One region of the Xanthobacter aminoxidans genome, then DNA from elsewhere that is predicted to be linked to it. Evidence: predicted binding sites of a transcription regulator. Region 1 holds the regulator's gene; each other region holds the start of a gene.

Region 1 (7,059 bases):
CCTGCCCGTGCTGCGCAAGGATTTCATGTACGACACCTATCAGGTGGCGGAAGCCCGCGCCTGGGGGGCGGACTGCATCCTCATCATCATGGCCGGTGTGGACGACGCCCTCGCCCGCGACCTCGCGGACGCGGCGGCGGCGCACGGCATGGATGCCATCGTCGAGGTGCATGACGACGCCGAGCTGGACCGCGCGCTGGCGCTGCCCTGCCGGCTCATCGGCATCAACAACCGCAACCTGCGCACCTTCGAGACCACTCTGGAGACCTGCGAGCGCCTCGCTCCGCGCGTGCCGAAGGACCGCATCGTCATCGGCGAGAGCGGCATCTTCACCCCGCAGGATGTGGCCCGGCTGGCGCAGGTGGCCATCGGCACCATCCTCGTGGGCGAGAGCCTGATGCGGCAGGAGGATGTCGCGTCCGCGACCTGCCAGCTGTTGGCCACATAGGCCTCGCCACCTCGTCTTGCCGTATACGTGAAGTTACTCTTTAATACGTGAGGCGGCCCGCAAGAGGCCGCACGCAAGGGAGGAGCTTCATGAAGACGTTTGCGATTGCCGGCCTCGCCGCCCTTCTCGCCACACCTGTTTTCGCCGCGGACCCGACCGGCCTGTGGCTGACTCCCACCCGCAGCGGGCAGGTGGAAATCTCCAAGTGCGGCGCGGGCCTGTGCGGCCGCCTCGTTTCCTCCGAGGGTCTGAAGGCCGATCCGGCGCTGAAAGACGTGAACAATTCCAACGCCTCGCTGCGCGGACGGGCGCTGAAGGGCCTCACCATCCTCACCGGCTTCTCCGGCGGCCCGCAGGAATGGAGCGGCGGCAGCATCTACAATGCCGAGGACGGCAAGACCTATTCCGGCACCATCACCATGGATGGCGACAACACCCTGAAGCTGCGCGGCTGCGTGGTCGTCCCGCTGTGCAAGACGCAGGTGTGGACCCGCCTGCGCTGACCTGAACCCAACCCGGCAACACTGCCTTTCCGCCGCATTGCTCCTGCGGCGGTGGACAGGCGCCGCCGCGGACGCCATCTTCCCCCCGACATCGAATCCGGGAAGACCGCGACGGCCATGGCCAGCCTCACCCATCTCGACGAACAGGGCGCCGCCCGCATGGTGGACGTGTCCGACAAGGACGCGACCACCCGCGAGGCGCTGGCCGAGGGGCAGGTGGTGATGGCGCGCGAGACGCTGGATCTCATCCTCTCCGGCAACGCCAAGAAGGGCGACGTGCTGGGCGTGGCGCGCATCGCCGGCATCATGGCGGCCAAGCGCACCCATGAGCTGATTCCCCTCTGCCATCCGCTGATGCTGACCAAGGTGGAGGTGGAGGTTTCCCCCGATCCCGCATTGCCCGGCCTCCACGTCACGGCCCGCGCCAAGGTGACGGGCCAGACCGGCGTGGAGATGGAGGCGCTCACCGCCGTCTCCGTGGCCTGTCTCACCATCTACGACATGGCCAAGGCCGCCGACCGTGGCATGCGCATTGAAGGCATTCGCCTGCTGGAGAAATCCGGCGGCCGCAGCGGCCACTTCCGCGCCACCGACGCGGCCTGAGCCGGTCCGCCACCATGACAAGACCTGCGTTCAGGCAGAGTGAGGGAGCCGCGCCATGGCGCTCATGACCGTCGAGGAGGCCACTGCGCTCATCACGTCCGGCGTGTCTGCGCTCGGTGTGGAGGATGTGCCGGTGCAGGCCGCGGCCGGCCGTGTGCTGGCGCGCGATCTGGCGGCCCGCCGCACCCAGCCCCCCGCCGACATGTCGGCCATGGACGGCTACGCCGTGCGCGGTGCCGATATCGCGCAGACGCCCGCCCGCCTCGCGGTCATCGGCGAATCCGCCGCCGGACGCCCCTTCGCGGGCACGGTGGGCGCCGGGCAGGCCGTGCGCATCTTCACCGGCGCGGTGGTGCCGGAAGGTGCCGACACGGTGGTGATTCAGGAGAACGTCTCCCGCGAGGGCGACACCATCACCACCACGGCCCCGACCGCCGCGCTCCGCAACGTGCGCAAGCGCGGTTGTGATTTTTCCGCCGACGCGCCCGGCCTCTTCGCGGGCCGGCGGCTGACCGGCCGCGACATCATGCTGGCCGCCGCCATGGACCATGCGACGGTGCCGGTCGCCCGCCGCCCGCGCGTCGCGCTGCTTCAGACCGGCGACGAGCTGGTGCTGCCGGGCCAGGGCACCGGCAACGACAGCGAAATCGTCGTCTCCAACGCCTTCGGCCTCGCGGAACTGGCCCGCCGCGCCGGCGCCGATGTGACCGACCTCGGCCTCATCAAGGACGACCTCGCCGCCATCCGCGCCGTGGTGGCGCGGGCGCTCTCCGGCGAGTTCGATCTCGTCGTCTCCTCCGGTGGCGCTTCGGTGGGCGATCATGACCTCATGGCCCCGGCGCTGAAGGCGGAAGGGGTCGATCTCTCGGTCCACAAGATCGCGCTCAGGCCCGGCAAGCCGCTGATGTTCGGCCATCGCGGCACCGTGCGGGTGCTGGGGCTGCCAGGCAACCCGGTGTCGTCCCACGTCTGCGGGATGGTCTACCTCGTCCCCCTCATCCGCGCCCTGCAGGGCGATTCCCGCCCCGGCCCCGAGACGGTGCCGGCGCGCCTCGCGGCGGACCTGCCGCCCAATGACGTGCGGCGCGATTTCATGCGCGCGACCCTCGAGCGCCGGGCGGATGGCTCGATCCACGCCATCCCCTGCACCTCGCAGGACAGCGCCATGCTGAGCATTCTTTCCGCCGCCGACTGCCTTCTGGTGCGCCCGCCTTTCGCCCCGGCGGGCCGCGTCGGAGACCCCTGCGAGATTATTCCCTTCGCGGATTGAGCCCTTAACGGAGCCTTCACCACTTGCGGAACACAAAAGGAACAGATAAAGACTGTTCATGATTTGTTTCGCGGCGCACCGGGCGGGATGCGCCTTGAATCGGGACCGGCCGAGAGCGCCTGTTCCGCGGCGGTGCGTGCAAGGAACGGGGCCAGGGAATGCTCACTCGGAAGCAATATGACCTTCTGCGCTTCATCCATGAGCGGCTGAAGGAGACCGGTGTTCCCCCCTCCTTCGACGAGATGAAGGAAGCGCTGGACTTGCGCTCCAAGTCCGGTATCCACCGCCTCATCACCGCTCTGGAAGAGCGCGGCTTCATCCGCCGCCTGCCCAATCGCGCCCGCGCGCTGGAGGTGGTCCGCCTGCCCGACAGCGTGGCGCCGGGCCTCGCCTCCGCCCGGTCCGCAGGGCGGGGTTTCTCGCCCTCGGTCATCGAGGGCAGCCTCGGCAAGGTCCGCCCCGTGGCGGAGGATGACGAGGCGGGACAGGTGGTCTCGGTGCCGGTCATGGGCCGCATCGCCGCCGGCTCGCCCATCTCCGCCATTCAGAGCCGCAGCCATACGCTGAACATCCCGCCCGAGATGCTCGGCTCCGGCGAGCATTTCGCCCTTGAGGTGCGCGGCGACAGCATGATCGAGGCCGGCATCCTCGATGGCGACACGGTGCTGATCCGCAAGTGCGATTCCGCCGACACCGGCGACATTATCGTCGCGCTGGTGGACGACGAGGAAGCCACCCTCAAGCGCCTGCGCAAGAAGGGCGCCTCCATCGCGCTGGAGGCCGCCAATCCGGCCTACGAGACCCGCATTTTCGGTCCCGACCGCGTGCGCATCCAGGGCCGTCTGATCGGCCTCATGCGCCGCTACTGATCCTTATTTCTCCCGCGGGAGATCCGGAACGGGGTGAGGGGCGCGGTGGTCCACGCTCAACGGGCGCCTGCGCTTTTTTGAAGGCGTTGCCCCTCACCCCGACGCCTGGCAATTGTCGTGTCAGGGAGCGGTGGCGTCGGCCTGCGGATCGCCCGCATCGACCGCCCCCCGCTCGGATGCGAGGTCCGGCGGCAGCGGTGCCATCCACGGCCGGGACACCGAGGGGCTGCGGCTTCGCTCGGCCACGAGGGCACCATCGCGCAGGGTGAAGGCGAGCGTTCCGGTCCGCGCGAGTTTTTCCGGTGTCAGCACCTCGGCCGGGCAGGCGCGAGGCGGGGCATCGCGGGTGACGACCATGCGGGCATTCAGGCAGTCCGCCTCCAGGCTCTCCGCGCGCCGGGAGACGGCGATGGTGCCGCCGCCGGGCAGCGGCGCGGTGCAGCCGAGCGGGTCGCACAGGAAGGCGGAGGCGAGGTCCTTGGTGCCGGCCGTCCGGCGGTCGCCCTCCCGCGTCAGCCATTGCTCCACCACCAGCTTCTGGCCCGAGGCGCCGAGCACGGAAAGCCGTCCATCCGGCATCCGCACCGCCACCGTCTGCGCATCGGGCGCGATGAGGAGGTCCGGCTTCAGCGGCGTTCCCGCCACCAGCGCGGCGAGGCCGAGGGGCACCAGCGCCGCGAGGGTCAGAACGCCCCGCAGCAGGCAGAGGGCCAGCAGCGCGAGGGAGAGCCAGAGCAGCGTTCCGGCACCGACGAAGGCGGCGCGGATATCGGCCCCCGGCAGGGTCCCCACCCAGTCGGACACCGCCGTCATGATCTCGATGCCCCGGCCCATCACCGGCCAGGCCAGATGGTCCCAGCCGAACGGCATCAGCAGCACGCCCGCGAGGCCCGCCGGCATGACAAGGAAGGACACGGCCGGCATCGCCGCGAGATTGGCGAGAAGCCCATAGGGCGCCACCCGCTGGAAGTGGAAGATGCCATACGGCGCCGTCGCCAACCCCGCCACCAGCGAAGTCAGCGCCGTGCCGGCCACCAGCACCGCCACCCAGGAGACTACGGCTCCGGCGATGCCGTCCGGCCGGGGTATCGCCCGCAAAGGCTGAAGCCTTTCATAGGCGGCAACGAGGGCGAGGGTGGCGGCGAAGGACATCTGCGTGCCCGGGTCCAGCGCCGCCTCCGGCGTCAGCGCCAGCACCACCACCGCCGCGACACCCACCGAGCGCAGCGACAGGGACGGTCGCCCCACCAGCACGCCGGCCAGCACCAGCCCCGTCATCACGAAGGAACGCTGTGCCGGCACGTCGTTGCCCGACAGCACGAGATAGAAGGCGCTGCCCGACAGCGCGATCAGCGCCGCGAATGACTTGATGGGCCACGACAAAGCCAGCCCCGGCACCAGCGCCAGCAGGCCCCGCGCCAGCGCGAACAGGGTGCCGGCCACCAGCGCCATGTGCAGGCCGGAGATGGAGAGGATGTGCGAGAGGCCGGACACCCGCATGCTCTCCTCCACCGCGCGCGGAATGCCGGAGCGGTCGCCGGCCACCAGCGCCACCGCGACCTCTGCCGGCACGCCGGAAAGCGAGGCGCGGATGCGGTCCGACAGGCTCTGGCGCACACCGTCCAGCGCCATGGCGAGCCGCACGGACAAAGGCGGATCGCGCGGCGCCGCCGCCTTGGGTCGGCCGAGCCCGTAGCCGATGGCGCCGATGCCCTGAAACCACGGCGTGCGGCCGAAATCATGGGCGCCCGGCATGGCCGGGCCGGAGGGCGGCAGCAATTGCGCCAGCTGGGTTACATGGCTCCCCACCGGCGGCGCCCATCCCTTGCGGAGCGAAAGGCGCACCAGCGCCGGCGCGTTTTTCAGCCCGCGCACGGCGTCGCCATTGAGCCGCAGCAGGATGCGGTCGCCGGTGGTCCGCCGCTCCACCCGCTCGATGAAGCCGGAGAGGCGCACCGGGGTCTTGGGCGGCACCACCATCTCGTGGGCGATGAACGCGGTGCGCACCCCGCCGGCCGCGAAGCCGGCCATGGTGGCGAGGAGCACCGCGGCGGCCCCGAACATCACCGGCCGCGCCCGCGCCCCCCAGGCCGCCGCCGCGAACAGGGCCACAAGGACGAGGCTCGCGGTGAGCGAAGGTTCGGTGGAGGCGCCGAAATAGAGCAGGATGCCGGCGGTGAAGGCGGCCGGCAGCCACAGGATCAGCCGGCCGGACGCCGCCTCGGCCGCCACGTCATGGGCGATGCGGGCCTTCAGCGCGTCGGCGAGGCGTGAAAGCCCACGCGTGGAAAGCACCGGGAGCGCGCCCGCAGCTCCCCGTCCCCCTGCCCGCGCGCCGCCTGAAGCCCGCTCGTCCATCCCCGCCCGCCGGGGGCCGGGCCGGGTCGCGCCCATCCCCGCCCCATGTTCCTTGTGCCCCGCCTCTATGCTACACGGGCGCCTCCCGCGCGCCATGTGGTTCGGTTTGCGTTCCGCAGGGCCGCCCGCGCGTCTCCCGTCCAAGCGGACCCAATCCCGCCGAGCCCCGCCCGATGTCGCAGATCGTCACCCGCTTCGCCCCCTCGCCCACCGGCTTCCTGCATATCGGCGGGGCGCGCACGGCGCTGTTCAACTGGCTCTATGCCCGCCACACCGGCGGCAAGATGCTGCTGCGCATCGAGGACACGGACCGCCAGCGCTCCACCAAGGAGGCCATCGACGCCATCATCGAGGGGCTCTCCTGGCTCGGCATCGATTGGGAGGGCGAGCCCATCTACCAGTTCGCCCGCGCCGAGCGGCATCAGGCCGCGGTGGCGGAGATGCTGGCGAAGGGCAACGCCTATCGCTGCTACGCCACGCCCCAGGAGCTGGACGAGATGCGCGAGCTGGCCCGCAAGGAGGGCCGCCCGCCGCGCTATGACGGCCGCTGGCGCGACCGCGACCCCTCCGAGGCGCCGGCCGATCGCGCGCCCGTCATTCGCCTGCGCGCCCCGCAGGAGGGCGAAACGGTGATCGACGACATGGTGCAGGGCACCGTGACCTTCCCCAACAAGGACCTCGACGACCTCGTGCTGCTGCGGTCCGACGGCACGCCCACCTACATGCTAGCGGTGGTGGTGGACGACCACGACATGGGCGTCACCCACATCATCCGCGGCGACGACCACCTCACCAACGCCGCCCGCCAGACGCAGATCTACCGCGCGCTCGGCTGGGACGTGCCGCGCATGGCCCACATCCCGCTCATCCACGGGCCGGATGGCGCCAAGCTCTCCAAGCGCCACGGGGCGCTGGGCGTCGATGCCTATCGCGACATGGGCTATCTGCCGGCGGCACTGCGCAACTATCTCGTGCGCCTCGGCTGGAGCCACGGCGACCAGGAGGTGT
Region 2 (7,059 bases), on a different contig from region 1:
CGGAACCCGCGAGCCTTGCCGGCTTCCTCGCGTTTCTGCGGCGCGGCGGGGCCGAGACCAAGCGCGACATGGAGAGCGGGCGCGACGAGGTGCGGGTGATGACCGCCCATGGCGCGAAAGGGCTGGAGGCGCCCCTCGTCATCCTCGCCGACACGGTGGACATGCCGCGCCCGCGCATCGCCGGTGGTCTGCTCACCTTGCCGGGTGCGGGGGTGCCGGTGCTGGCGCCGCGCAAGGCGGAAGACCCGGAGGTGCTCGCCACCGCCCGCGCCGCCGCCGCCGCCCGCGAGCTGGAGGAATATCGCCGGCTGTTCTACGTGGCGCTGACCCGCGCCGAGGACGCGCTCGTCATCTGCGGCGCCGAGACCCGCGCGCCGGCCAAGGACAAGCCCCACGCCCGGCCCGAGGGCTGCTGGTACGACCTCGCCCGCGCGGCGCTGGAGCCGGACGCCGACGCGGGCCCGGCGCTGGGCTTCGAGGGTGAGGTGCTGCGCTGGCGCAGGGGGCCGGGGCTGAAGGTGGCGGGCGGTGGTGCCGCGGTGGCGGCAATGGTCGAGGAGGGGGAGGCGCTTTCGTTTCCGAATCCCCCGCCGCCCGAACCCACCTTGCGCCGCCTGCGTCCCTCCGGCCTCGACGGAACGGACCCCCGACCCGAACGGCCGGCGGCGCCCGCGCCGCTGCCCGAGAGTGCGCTGTCTCCCCTCCTGCGCGGCGATCTGGTCCACAGGCTGCTGGCCGGCCTGCCGGAGGTGGCGGCGGCCGAGCGGGAGGCGGCGGGCCTGCGCCTGCTGCGCCACGCGGCGGACGGGGTGGACGAGGCGGCGCACCGGGCGATTCTCGCCGAGGCGCTCGGCGTGCTCGGCCATGCGCCCCTCGCGGAGCTGTTCGGCGCCGGAAGCCGGGCCGAGGTGCCGGTGATCGGGCGCATCACGGGCGGAGGCGGGGAGGTGTTCGCCGTCAACGGCCGCATCGACCGGCTGGTGGTGTTGCCCGACCGCATCCTCGTGGCCGACTTCAAGACGGACCGGGTACCGCCTTCGGACCCCGCGGAGGCCGGCGAAAGCTATGTTTCCCAGCTCGCCGTCTATGGCGCCATTCTGTCGCAGGCGTTCGGCGGGCGGCCGGTGGAAGCGCGCCTGATCTATACGGCGGGGCCGCTTGTGGTGCCGCTCATTCCCTCCCGGCTCGCCGCGGCGCTGACGAAGCTTGGTGTTCCGTCCCCGCCTTTCGCCTCCCACGGCGTCAAGGGCGCGTGAAGCCGCCTTGACGGGGAGGGGAGGGGCTACCTACGTTCTCCCCCAACATCCAGTGGTTCTCCCCGTTCTGCCCTACGAGGTATGTCATGGCCGTCGAGAAGGTTTCCGATCAGAATTTCGATCAGGACGTGCTGAAGTCCAGCGCGCCGGTCATCGTCGACTTCTGGGCGGAGTGGTGCGGCCCCTGCCGCATGGTTGCCCCCATCCTGGAGGAAGTCTCCGGCGAGCTGGGCGAGAAGGTCCGCATCGTGAAGCTGAACGTGGACGAGAATCCGCAGACGGCATCCAAGTACGGCATCATGTCCATTCCCACCCTGCTCCTGTTCAAGGACGGCAAGATCGCCTCCCGTCAGGTGGGCGCCGCCCCCAAGGCCAAGCTGGTGCAGTGGATCAACGGCTCGATCTGAGCTTCGACTCCGCCGAATATGAAAAAGCCCCCGATTCGGGGGCTTTTTTGTTTTTGTTGGGGGGCTTGAACAGGCCTCAGCCGTGCCTTGCCAGCATTTTCCCTGAGGGAGAGACGCGCTCCACCGTGAACGCGGAGGCAGGGCGTACCCGCCATGGGCGGTCGAGGCAGAGGCTGGCATCGTTGAGCCGGGCCGCCTCGGCCTGCGCCTCGCCCTCATTGGCGAAGCGATGCGCCTCGCGGGGGAAGAAAGCGCCGCCTGGAACGATGACGGTCTCACCCTCCTGCGTATCGATCCGGGTTTCACTGCCGTCGAAGAAGACCCAGCCGCACGGCGCACCCGGCACGGCGCGGGCGACCAGATGGGCGAGGGAGAGGGGGACGCGGCGGCGCGCGGGCTGCCAGCGCGGCATACGGAAACTGAACATCGGACCCGTTGTCCTCTATCGCCCCTGAGGTGTCTTCCCAGTGGAAATGCTCAAGGGTGCCCGACCGTTCCAACCTGCGACGTCGTGAACGTCACCAGGATGTTACCCACAGCAAGGCTCAAGCCGGCGGAACGGAGCGGCTCAATAGCTGACGGCGGCGAGATAGAGCCCCGCTGCCGGGGCCATGGGGCCGCAGCGGGTGCGATCGGCGGCGGCGAGGGCGGTGGCGAGATCGTCCGCGCTCCAGCGGCCTTCCCCCACCCGCATCAGCGAGCCCACCATGGAGCGCACCTGATGGTGCAGGAAGGACCGGGCGGAGGTGACGACGCGGATTTCGTCGCCGTGGCGGGACACATCCAGCTGGTCCAGCGTCTTCACCGGCGAGGCGGCCTGGCACTCGGCGGCGCGGAAGGTGGAGAAATCGTGCTTGCCCAGCAGACGCTGGGCGGCGTCGTGCATCGCCTCGGCGTCGAGCTTCTGGGGGATGCGCCACGCCCGGTCGCGGTCGAGGGCGAGATCGGGGCGGCGGTTGACGATGCGGTAGAGGTAGTGCCGCCTGGTGGCGGAGAAGCGGGCGTCGAAGCTGTCCGGGACAAGCTCGGCGGAGAGCACCGCCACCGGATGGGGCCGAAGCTGGGCCGTCATGGCGTCGCGCACCGTATCCGTGCGCCAGTCCTTCGACAGATCCACATGGGCCACCTGCCCGGTGGCATGGACGCCGGCATCGGTGCGCCCGGCGCCCGCTACCGTCACCTTTTCCCCGCAGAAACGCTGAAAGGCTTCGGCCAGCACACCCTGCACGGTCGGCAGCTCCGCCTGCATCTGCCAGCCGGCGAAGGGGGTGCCATCATATTCGATGGTGAGCTTGTAGCGGGGCATGGCGGGTCTGGCCGCCCTCAGGCGAGCCGGCTTCCGGGCGGGACGGCATTGCCCCTCAGGAATGTGTCCGCCCCCATGGGCTGCTTGCCGGCCTTCTGCAGCTCCACGAGCCGCACCGCGCCCGCGCCGCAGGCGATGGTGAGGTGGTCGTCAAGTACCGTGCCGGGCGCTGCGGAGCCCTCCGCCAGCGTCGAGCGCAGCACCTTCACCCGCGCCTCGTCCGGCCCGAGGGGGAACCAGGCGCCGGGGAAGGGGGAGAGGCCGCGGATGCGGTCGTGCACCTCCTGGGCGGGCTTTGACCAGTCGATGCGGGTCTCCGCCTTCTCGATCTTGGCGGCATATTCCACGCCGGTCGCCGGCTGGGGCGTGAAGCCGAGCCCGCCGCGCTCCAGCGCGGCCAGCGCCCGGCCCATGAGGTCGGCGCCGATCACCATCATGCGGTCGTGCAATTCGCCGGCGGTCATGTCCGGGCCGATGGGGATGCGCTCCACGAGGCCCACGGGGCCGGTGTCCAGCCCCGCTTCCATCTGCATCACCGCGACGCCGGTCTCCGTGTCGCCGGCCATGATGGCCCGCTGGATCGGCGCGGCGCCGCGCCAGCGCGGCAGCAGCGAGCCGTGCAGGTTCAGGCAGCCGAGGCGCGGCGCATCGAGGATGGCCTGCGGCAGGATGAGGCCATAGGCCACCACCACCGCCACGTCCGCCTCATGGGCACGGAAGGCGTCCGCCGCCTCCTCGCCCTTCAGGCTCCTGGGCGTGAACACCGGCAGGCCGAAGCGCTCGGCCACCGCATGGACGGGGGAGGGGGTGAGGTCGAGCCCGCGCCGGCCGGCCGGGGCCGGGGCGCGGGTATAGACCGCCACCACCTCGTGGCCGCGCCCGACGATCTCCGAGAGGGTGGGCACGGCGAAATCCGGCGTACCCATGAAGACGATGCGCATGGACCCTCGTGTCCCGTGATCTCCCGCCGCAGCGGGATCAGGCCTCGGCCTTGTGCTTCGCCTGCTTGGTGAATTTCTTGATGACCCGGTCGCGCTTCAGCTTGGAGATGTGATCGATGAAGAGCACGCCGTTGAGATGGTCGATCTCGTGCTGCACGCAGGTGGCGAACAGGCCCTCGGCCTCCACCTCCCGCGTCTTGCCCTCCACGTCCATAAAGCGCACCGCCACCTTCGCCGGGCGCTCCACCTCCTCGTAATATTCGGGGATGGAGAGGCAGCCCTCGCTGTAGACGGAGGTCTCTTCCGAGGCGGCGATGATTTCCGGATTGATGAGGGCGATGGGCTTCTTGTTCTCGCCGTCGCGCGCGACATCGATGGTGATGACGCGGCGCTGCACGCCCACCTGTATGGCCGCCAGCCCGATGCCGGGGGCGTCGTACATGGTCTCGAACATGTCCTCCACCAGCTTGCGCACCTCGCTGTCGATCTTCTCGACCGGGGTGGAAAGCGTGCGCAGCTTGGGCTCGGGGATGATGAGGATGGGCCGGATCGTCATTCGAGCGAGATAAGCGAAGCTGCCGCATAGGTCAACATGTTCGCCGTTTGTTCAGATGAGAGAATCACGTAAGAAGAGAAGGTTCACGCAAGAGCAAGGCATGCCGGTTGTGCTGTTCACCTTCGGCGGGCGGCCCTTCACCGTGGCCGAGGCGGCTGCGGTCGCCGCGGCGGTGCTGGCGCTGCTGCTGTTTCTGGTGCTGGTGAGCCTCGTGCGCCAGTCGCGGGCGCGCGCCGCCGCGGTCGCAGAGGAAGCACTCCGGCGCGACGAGATGGATCGCCGCCTGCGCGAGCTGGTCCGCGTCCAGTCCGAGACCGCCGGCCGCGTGCAGAGCATGACGGAGATCCTCGCCCAGAGGCAGAGCGAGCTGGCCCGCGCCGTCTCCGACCGGCTCGACCAGACCTCCCATCGGCTGGGAGAGACCCTCTCCACCGCCGCCCGCGCCACCCATGAAAGCCTGACGCGTATCGCCGAGCGTCTCGTGATGGTGGAGACGGCCGAGCGCACGCTCGGCGATCTTTCCGCGCAGGTGGTTTCCCTGCGCGAGACGCTGGCCAACAAGCAGGCGCGCGGCGCCTTCGGGCAGGCGCGGATGGAGGCCATCGTCTCCGATGGCTTGCCGCGCGGAAGCTTCGCCTTCCAGTACACCCTCTCCAACGGCAAGCGGCCGGACTGCGCCATCTTCCTGCCGGGGGATGCGCGCCCGCTGCTCATCGATTCCAAATTCCCGCTGGAGGCTGTCACCGCCTTCCGCGAGGCGCCATCCGCCGAGCATCGCAAGGCCGCAGGCCAGCGCCTGCGCAACGATCTCTTGAAGCACGTCTATGACGTGGCCGAGCGCTACTTCATCCCCGGCGAGACGCAGGACGTAGCGCTCATCTTCGTGCCGTCCGAATCCGTCTATGCCGAGATCAGCGAGCATTTCGACGGCGTGGTGCAGGAGGCCTATCGCCAGCGCGTGGTGCTGGTTTCGCCATCGCTCCTGATGCTGGCCGTGCAGGTGGTGCAGGCCATCGCCAAGGACGCCCGCATGCGCGAGGAGGCGGACCGCGTGCGGGCCGAGGTCGGCGCCCTGGTGGAGGACGTGAGCCGCCTGCGCGAGCGGGTGGGCGACCTCGCGAAGCATTTCGCGCAGGTGGGTGACGACGTGCAGCGCGTCATCATCTCCGCCGACAAGATCGCCCGGCGCGGGCTGAGGCTGGAGCAGCTCGACTTCGACACCCCCGGTCCGGCGTCCTCCCCGCCGCCCAAGTGAGGGCCGGCGCCATGCCGAAGCACCGCATCACCACCACCAGCTTCGCCAGCGTCTATCCCCTCTATGTCGCCAAGGCCGAGCGGAAGGGGCGCACGCCGGCGGAGGTGGACGCGGTGATCCGCTGGCTGACCGGTTATTCCGACGCCGAGCTTGCCACCCTCCTTGCCGGAAAGACCGATTTCGAGACCTTCTTCGCGCAGGTCCCCGCCCCCAATCCCGCCCGCGCGCTCATCACGGGCGTGGTCTGCGGCGTGCGGGTGGAGGAGGTCGCCGAGCCGACCATGCGGGAGATGCGGTATCTCGATAAGTTGATCGACGAACTGGCGCGCGGGCGGCCGCTGGAGAAGATCCTGCGCAAGGGCTGAGGCCTGTTGATGCGGCCCCGGTCGGGGGTTGCGGCATCTTGCGCGGCGGCCTGCGAGGCGGGATGCTGACGCCTGAGATGAATCGCGCGCCGGTTGGGGCGCGCCCGTGACCTTTAAGGACGAAATGCCCGAACTGCCCGAGGTGGAAACCGTCCGCCGCGGCCTGATGCCCGTCTTGCAGGGCGCCGTGATCGAAAGCGCCGAGGCGCGCCGCCCGGACCTGCGCTGGCCGCTGCCGGAGAACTTCGCCGAACGCCTCGCCGGCCGCCGCGTGGAGGCCATCGGCCGCCGCGCCAAATACCTGCTCGCCGACCTCGACGGCGGCGAGGTGATGATCCTGCACCTCGGCATGTCCGGCTCCATCCGGGTGGAGGGCGAAAAGGCGCTCCGCCCCGGGGCCTTCCATTATCCCCGCGCCGCCGCCGGGCCGCACGACCATGTGGTGCTGCACCTCGCCGGCGGCACCACCGTGACCTTCAACGATCCGCGCCGCTTCGGCGCCATCCTGATCGTCCCCTACGACCGGCTGGAGAGCCATCCGCTTCTGGCGGGCCTCGGCCCGGAGCCGCTGGGCAACGCCTTCCATGCCGACTATCTCGCGGGCGCGTTCGCGCGCCGCAAGACGTCGCTGAAGGCCGCGCTGCTGGACCAGAAGCTGGTGGCGGGCCTCGGCAACATCTATGTCTGCGAGGCACTGTTCCGCGCCGGCCTCTCGCCGCGCCGCCTTGCCCACACCATCGTCACGAAGGACGGCAAGCCGACGCCGCGGGTCGAGCGTCTCGTCACCGCCATTCGCGACGTGCTGCGCGAGGCCATCCAGGCCGGCGGCTCCTCGCTGCGGGACCACAAGCAGGTGAGCGGCGAGCTCGGCTATTTCCAGCACACCTTCCGCGTCTACGACCGCGAGGGCGAACCCTGCCGCACCCGGCACTGCAAGGGCATCGTCCAGCGCATCGTGCAAGGCGGGCGCTCC
Region 3 (7,059 bases), on a different contig from region 1:
GCAGGACGACCTCATCGAGATCGATCCCGCCCCGCTCTGGCGCGCCCTCCGCGCCAACCTTGCCGCCGCCCGGCCGCTCCCGGAGATGGCCGCCGCCTTCCATACCGGGCTTGCCGAAGCTTTCGTCTCCGTCGCGGCGCAGGCGGCAGCCGAGGCCGGCACCCATGCCGTCGCCCTCTCCGGCGGCGTGTTCCAGAATGCCCGGCTGCTGGAGGAGGCTGTCGCCCGGCTGCGCGCGCGCGGCCTCACCCCTCTCATCCCCGCCGAGGTGCCGGCCAATGACGGCGGCCTCGCCTTGGGGCAGGCGGTGGTCGCTGCGGCGCGACATATGGCGTGATGCCATGCGGGCGGGGCCGTTCCCGTCCGGCGCGGGCGGGACTATGGTGGGGCCATGACCACGCCCCATCGTCCGCACCCGCACAGCCGCCCCGAAGGCCGCGCCGCAGGTGTCGTGAAAACCTTCCTCCTCGCCGGCTCCACCCTGCCCGCCCCCGGCCTCGCGCCGGGCCTGCATGTGGTCGCGACGCCCATCGGCAACCTCGCCGACGTGACGGTGCGCGCGCTGGAGACCCTGGCGGCGGCCGATGTAATCGCCTGCGAGGACACCCGCATCTCCCGCCGGCTGCTGGACCGCTACGGCATCCAGACCCACCTCATGGCCTATCACGACCACAACGGCGCCAGCGCCCGGCCGAAGCTGCTGGCCCGCCTCGCCGCCGGCGAGCGTGTGGCGCTGATCTCGGACGCGGGAACGCCGCTGGTGTCGGACCCCGGCTTCAAGCTGGTGGTGGAGGCCGCGGAGCTGGGCTTCCCCGTGCATCCCGTGCCCGGCGCCTCGGCTTTGCTCGCGGCCCTTGTGGCGGCGGGACTGCCCACCGACTGCTTCCTGTTCGACGGCTTCCTGCCGCCCAAGGCCGGCCAGCGCCGCAATCGCATCTCCGCCCTCGCCGCCGTGCCGGGCACCCTCGTTTTCTATGAGACCGGCCCCCGCCTCGCCGAGAGCCTCGCCGACCTTGCCGACGTGCTCGGCCCGCGCCGTGCCGCCGTCTGCCGCGAGCTGACCAAGGCGTTCGAGGAGGTGCGGCGCGCCGATCTGCCCGCCCTCGCCGCCCACTATGCGGACGCCGACGACCCCAAGGGCGAGATCGTCCTCGTCATCGGCCCGCCCCTGGAAGAGGTGGCCGGCGATGCGGACGTGGACGCGGCGCTCCTGCGCGCCCTCAAGGATACGTCGCTGAAGGATGCCGTCGCGGTCGTCGCCGGCGCCACCGGCCGGCCGAAGCGCGAGGTCTACGCCCGCGCCCTCGCGCTCGCGCAGGCGCGTGGGGACGAAAAGCCCGGGGACGCCGACGCGGATGCCTGAGACGCCGGCCAGCCCTCCGCCCGACGCGGGCAAGCTGCGCCGCCGCGCCGCGCACGCTCGCGGGCTCGCGGGGGAGGAACGCGCCGCGACCCTGCTCGGCGCCCACGGCTTCCACGTGCTCGCCCGGCGGGTGCGCACCAAGGCGGGCGAGATCGACCTCATCGCCCGGCAGGGCGACCTCCTCGTCTTCTGCGAGGTGAAGCTGCGGGCGCGGCTCGATGATGCCGCCTTCTCCCTCCAGCCGCGCCAGCGCCGACGCATTGCGGCGGCGGCCGAGGCCTACCTCGCCGAGCACCCGGAGCTTTCAATGCTGAACATGCGCTTCGACGCGGTGCTCCTCGCCCGCACGGGCGAGGCCGAGCACCTGCCCGGTGCTTTTGAAATGGAGTTCTGAGCCGAGTGGCGGCGCGCGCCACCCGCCTATAGATAAAGCCGAGACAGCGAGGCCCAATCGGGCCAGCGGGAGATTGCCATGGCCCTGAAGGTCGCGGTCCAGATGGACCACATTGCCAGCATCAATGTTCAAGGGGATTCCACCTTCGCCCTCCTTCTGGAGGCGCAGCGGCGGGGCCATGCGCTGTTCCATTACACGCCCGACCGCATGGCCATGCGCGACGGCCAAGTGTTCGCGGCCGTGGAGCCGCTGACCGTGAAGGACGAGGCCGGCGCCCACTTCACCCTCGGCGCGCGCGAGCGCATTCCCCTCACCGAGATGGACGTGGTGCTGATGCGCCAGGACCCGCCCTTCGACATGGCCTATGTGACGGCGACCCACCTGCTGGAGCGCATTCACCCGAAGACTTTGGTGGTGAACGACCCCGGCCATGTGCGCAACGCGCCGGAAAAGATCTTCGTCACCGAATTTCCCGACCTGATGCCGCCGACCCTGATCTCCCGCGACCTCGCCGAGATCAAGGCCTTCCGCGCCGAGTTCGGCGACGTGGTGATGAAGCCGCTCTATGGCAACGGCGGCGCGGCGGTGTTCCGCCTCACCGCCGACGACCTCAATTTCGGCTCGCTCTACGACCTCTTCTCCGCCACCTTCCGCGAGCCGTGGGTGATCCAGCGCTTCCTGCCGGCGGTGAAACACGGCGACAAACGCATCATCCTGGTGGATGGCGAGGCGGCAGGCGCGGTGAACCGGGTGCCGAGCGAGGGCGACTTGCGCTCCAACATGGTGCGCGGCGGCGCGGCGCGGCCCACCGACCTCACAGACCGCGAGCTGGAAATCTGCGCCCGCATCGGCCCCTCGCTGCGCGAGAAGGGGCTCATCTTCGTCGGCATCGACGTGATCGACGGCAACCTCACCGAGATCAACGTGACCTCCCCCACGGGCCTGCGCGCCATCAAGCGCCTGGGCGGGCCGGACATCGCGGCGCAGATTTGGGACCGCATCGAGGCCCGCCGCGCCGCCTGAGGCACCTTCCAATCGAGACCAACGCGGCGGCGCCCTCGGCCCGCCGCGCGAACCGCCGTGCGGCTGCGGGCGTTATCCGTCAGGACGCACCCCCGGACATCACAGGACCGACCATGGGACAGCCTTTTACCGCCTCCATCCCCCACCGCCTCGGCAAGGCCGAGGCGACGCGGCGCCTCCAGGCGGGGCTGACCGGCGTGCGCGACCGCTTCTCGCGCCACATCTCCATCCTGGAGGAAACCTGGACCGGAGAGCAGCTGGACTTCCGCATCGCCGCGCTGGGACAGACGGCGAGCGGCAAGCTTCAGGTGGCGGACGATGCGGTGCACCTCTCCGTGGAGCTGCCGTTCATGCTGGATCTGGTCGCCCGCAAGGCGAAGGACCTCATCCAGAAGCAGGGCCGCCTGATGCTGGAGAAGAAATAGGCCGGCTCAGGCCGTTTCCAGTTCCAGCGTCAGCGTGTCGATGGAGAAGGAGCCGTCCGCCTCGAACTCGAAGTGGGTTGCCACGTCCGCGCTGGCGCCCGCCATCAGCGAGCGGATGGCGGCGACATGCAGCTCCGGCGTGCGGATGCGCGCCACCCAGGAGGCGAACTCCAGCCTCAGGCGCCGGTGCGCCGTGCGCACCACCCGGAACCCCGCCTCCTCGGCGATGCGGCTCCATTCGGAGGGGCTGTAGTCCCGTCCGTGGGAGGGATCGCGCAGCAATTCCACCGTCTGGAGGAAGGTGTCCGCCACCGGCCATTCGGGCGCGATCACGTCCATCATGACCACCTGCCCGCCCGCCTTCACCACCCGCCGCACCTCGGCAAGGGCCTGCGGCACATTCCGCCAGTGGTGCGCGCTGTAACGCGAGGCGACCATGTCGAAGCTGCCGTCGGCGAAGGGCAGGCGCTCGGCGACGCCCTGCCGCGTGGCGATGTTCGCGAGCCCGCGTGCCTTGGCCTCGGCCGCGACGGCGCCCAGCATGTCCTCGGACAGATCGTAGGCCACCACTTCGCCCGCGAACGGCGCGGCGGTGAAGCTCACATGCCCGCCGCCGCAGCCGAGATCGAGCAACCGGGCGGGCCGCGCCTCTTCCACGAGGGCCTTGAGCGCATCGAGATCAGCACCCCGCGCATGCACGGCGCTCGCCACATAGGCGGCGGCCTGCGGGCCGAACATCTCGACCACATGGGCCTCGTGACTGCGCACGCCTGCACCTTCGGCGGCCATGACTGTTCTCCCCGATCCTCTTGCTACCTCCAGCATAGCCGGGGCGGCGCTTGACGCAAGTACGATTGTTCTTCTTTCGTTCTTGCGAGCGCGCCCGCCCTCCGCTACCTTGAGATGCAGACGGGCAGCAGGCAGGGGGCGGCTGTGATCCAGCGGGTGGCGACAGTCGCGTTCGAGGGCGTCGAGGCGCGCCCGGTGGATGTTCAGGTGCATGTGGCGGCCGGCCTGCCGGCCTTCACCATCGTCGGCCTGCCCGACAAGGCCGTGACCGAGGCGAAGGAGCGGGTGCGCGCAGCGCTCATCGCGTCAGGGCTTGCCCTTCCGGCGCGGCGCATCACGGTGAACCTCGCCCCCGCCGACCTGCCCAAGGAAGGCTCCCATTACGATCTGCCCATCGCGCTGGGGCTGATGGCCGCCATCGGTGCCATCCCCGGCGATGCCCTCGCCGGCTTCACGGTCGTGGGCGAATTGGCCCTGGACGGCGCCATCGCGGCCGTGGCCGGCGTGCTGCCGGCGGCCATCGGCGCCAATGCGCGCGGGCACGGCCTCATCTGCCCCGCCCCGTGCGGTGCCGAGGCCGCCTGGGCCAGCCCCGACATGGACATCCTCGCCCCGCAGTCCCTCATCCAGCTCGCCAACCACATGACCGGACGCCAGGTGATGGGCCGGCCCGAGCCACGGATGAAGCCGCCGGGAGACACCATGCTCGACCTCCGCGACGTGAAGGGCCAGGAGACCGCCAAGCGGGCGCTGGAGGTGGCCGCTGCCGGCGGCCACAATCTCCTGTTCGTCGGCCCGCCGGGTGCAGGCAAGTCCATGCTGGCGCAGCGCCTGCCCTCCATCCTGCCGCCGCTGTCGCCGGCGGAGATGCTGGATGTTTCGATGATCGCCTCGGTGGCCGGCACCATCGAGGACGGCGCGCTGATGGACCGCCGCCCGTTCCGCGCCCCGCACCATTCGGCCAGCATGGCGGCCATGGTGGGCGGCGGGGCCAAGGCGAAGCCGGGCGAGGTCTCGCTCGCCCACAATGGCGTTCTGTTCCTCGACGAACTGCCGGAATTCACGCCGCAGGTGCTCGATTCCCTGCGCCAGCCGCTGGAATCGGGCGAGGTCCTGATCGCCCGCGCCAACCATCGCGTCACCTATCCCGCGCGCTTCCAGCTCATCGCCGCCATGAATCCCTGCCGCTGCGGCCGCGCCGGGGAGCCTGGCTTCACCTGCAAACGCGGACCACGCTGTGCCGACGAATATCAGGCGCGGCTCTCCGGACCCTTCCTCGACCGCATCGATCTCCATCTCGAGGTGCCGTCGGTCTCGGCCTCGGACCTCGTGCTGCCGGCCCCGGCCGAAGGCTCGCGGGAGATTGCGGCCCGCGTCGCCATGGCGCGGGAAATCCAGCTGGAGCGCTATGCCGCCCTCAGCCGACCGGACGTGCGCACCAATGCCGAGGCTTCCGGGCCGTTGCTGGAGGCGGTGGCGACGCCCGATTCGGCCGGAGCGATCCTGCTTCGCGATGCCGCCGACGCCATGCGGCTCAGCGCCCGCGGCTATCATCGCGTGCTGAAGGTGGCGCGCACCCTCGCTGATCTCGATGGCGCGGACGGGGTCGGCCGCCGCCATCTGGCGGAAGCCCTCGCCTATCGCGCCGCGGCGGAACGGCCCAGGGCGGCGGCCTAAAGTTGCGGCGGCGTAGACCGGCTGCCGCGCAGAAATTGTCCGGCACCGCAGCGGTGCCGGACGGGAGCGGACAGGTTGCCGCCTCAGCGCATGGCGTTGACGGCGAGGCCCTCGATATAGGTGATCTGGGCGAGGTCGCCCGGCTGCACCTTCTGCACGTCGGCGAGCACCTTGTCGTTGGCGGCGCGCACCACGCGGACGTTGCCGTCCGGCCCCTCGAAGGTCACGGTGCCGGCGGCCGGGTCGAGGCCCACGAAGATGGAGGTCAGCGTGACCTCGCGGATGCCGAAGCCCTCCGGCCAGCCCGGCAGGCCGTCCGTGATGACGACCTCCGCCATCACTTCGCCCGGCTTGCCCTGGTGCGCCTTGCCGAGCGCGGTGACGACGCCCGGCGCCACGCGGATGAGCAGGTTCTCTCCCACCCGGTAGAGCGAGAGGTCGCCCAGCAGCGGGGGCGCGATCACCGCCCAGCGGCGGCCGGCAGGATCTTCCAGCACCACACGACGGGTAACGGGATCAGCCGACACGAACTTGGCCTTGTAGGCGAGCACGTTCACCTGCCCGATGCCCTGCACGAGCACCTGGGTCACCTCGACCGGCATCGGACGCTGCTGCGCCTGAGCGCCCACCGGCCCCACAAGTGCGAGGCCGGCAAGGAGCGCGGCCGAAAGGTGCATGCGCGTGGAAATCATGTCGTCCCCCCAACGAATCACAGGCGCGGACGCGCCGGGAGCCTGCCGCTATCACCTGAGGCGTCGTAGCGGCAAGGCGGGATCGCGAGGCGCTGGCGCGGCGGGTCCACCCATTGTCACAATCGCGTCGGAAAACTATGGTGATGCTGGCGTTCAAGTCCTGGGCACCCGCCTGAAGCGGGGCAACTTCCAGGTCGCTCCTCGCAGCCAGTGCGGCGCGTCGGCCGGGCAGTTACGCTCTGGACGGCGCACGGGCGGAGGAGCGATACCAAGCGTTGGGTGAGGCACGCCCGCCGTCGGCGGCGGCCCGGAGTGGGGCTCGTTGCGATGAAAAGAATGGGACAGCCGGATCCCGGCTTCAACCTGCCAGCCCTGTTCGGCCGCGGCTTCGACGTCGCCCGCGACGCGGCGCGGGATTTCGCCCGCGATTTCGCCAAGGACCTGAAGAAGGATTTCGGCCGCGAGGGCGCCACGCCCATGTTCGGGACCGAGCCCGGTGCCTTCCCCTTCCTGCGGCCGCAGCACGCCGCACCCGGCGCGCGCCCTGCCATGCCGGCGCCGCAGAAGCTGGTGACGGATTTCCGCGCCTATTCGGGCCTGCGCCACCGCGACGCCGTGCCGACCGCGCCGGAGAGCATCGTCCTCGGCCGGCTCGGCGCGCTGGAGGTGCGGCTCGCCCGCACCGCGCGCGACGTG

The links. Region 1 encodes LexA, which represses DNA repair genes until DNA is damaged. Its sites were predicted from a motif close to TGTTCNNNNTGTGTTCNG; they were not measured.
Region 2: a site for LexA is predicted at 4,504-4,521, ahead of def (peptide deformylase). Genes of this name have one in related genera too.
Region 3: a site for LexA is predicted at 4,061-4,078, ahead of V5F74_RS19240 (YifB family Mg chelatase-like AAA ATPase). Genes of this name have one in related genera too.

Annotation. Positions count from the first base shown of each region.
Region 1 covers NZ_JBAFUS010000002.1:1,127,695-1,134,753, reverse strand. Annotated here, with positions in the region: gene trpC (indole-3-glycerol phosphate synthase TrpC) at 1-448, shown strand, start outside; gene V5F74_RS14320 (DUF2147 domain-containing protein) at 538-951, shown strand; gene moaC (cyclic pyranopterin monophosphate synthase MoaC) at 1,069-1,554, shown strand; gene V5F74_RS14310 (molybdopterin molybdotransferase MoeA) at 1,610-2,824, shown strand; gene lexA (transcriptional repressor LexA) at 2,983-3,693, shown strand; gene V5F74_RS14300 (ComEC/Rec2 family competence protein) at 3,814-5,988, opposite strand; gene gltX (glutamate--tRNA ligase) at 6,225-7,059, shown strand, end outside.
Region 2 covers NZ_JBAFUS010000004.1:291,388-298,446, forward strand. Annotated here, with positions in the region: gene addA (double-strand break repair helicase AddA) at 1-1,256, shown strand, start outside; gene trxA (thioredoxin) at 1,343-1,663, shown strand; gene V5F74_RS20050 (hypothetical protein) at 1,740-2,090, opposite strand; gene truA (tRNA pseudouridine(38-40) synthase TruA) at 2,232-2,969, opposite strand; gene fmt (methionyl-tRNA formyltransferase) at 2,987-3,910, opposite strand; gene def (peptide deformylase) at 3,948-4,466, opposite strand; gene V5F74_RS20070 (DNA recombination protein RmuC) at 4,567-5,721, shown strand; gene V5F74_RS20075 (DUF2200 domain-containing protein) at 5,733-6,086, shown strand; gene mutM (bifunctional DNA-formamidopyrimidine glycosylase/DNA-(apurinic or apyrimidinic site) lyase) at 6,211-7,059, shown strand, end outside.
Region 3 covers NZ_JBAFUS010000004.1:103,208-110,266, reverse strand. Annotated here, with positions in the region: gene hypF (carbamoyltransferase HypF) at 1-337, shown strand, start outside; gene rsmI (16S rRNA (cytidine(1402)-2'-O)-methyltransferase) at 392-1,363, shown strand; gene V5F74_RS19260 (YraN family protein) at 1,356-1,757, shown strand; gene gshB (glutathione synthase) at 1,836-2,780, shown strand; gene V5F74_RS19250 (polyhydroxyalkanoic acid system family protein) at 2,894-3,205, shown strand; gene V5F74_RS19245 (class I SAM-dependent methyltransferase) at 3,212-3,994, opposite strand; gene V5F74_RS19240 (YifB family Mg chelatase-like AAA ATPase) at 4,139-5,671, shown strand; gene V5F74_RS19235 (hypothetical protein) at 5,755-6,363, opposite strand; gene V5F74_RS19230 (GNAT family N-acetyltransferase) at 6,691-7,059, shown strand, end outside.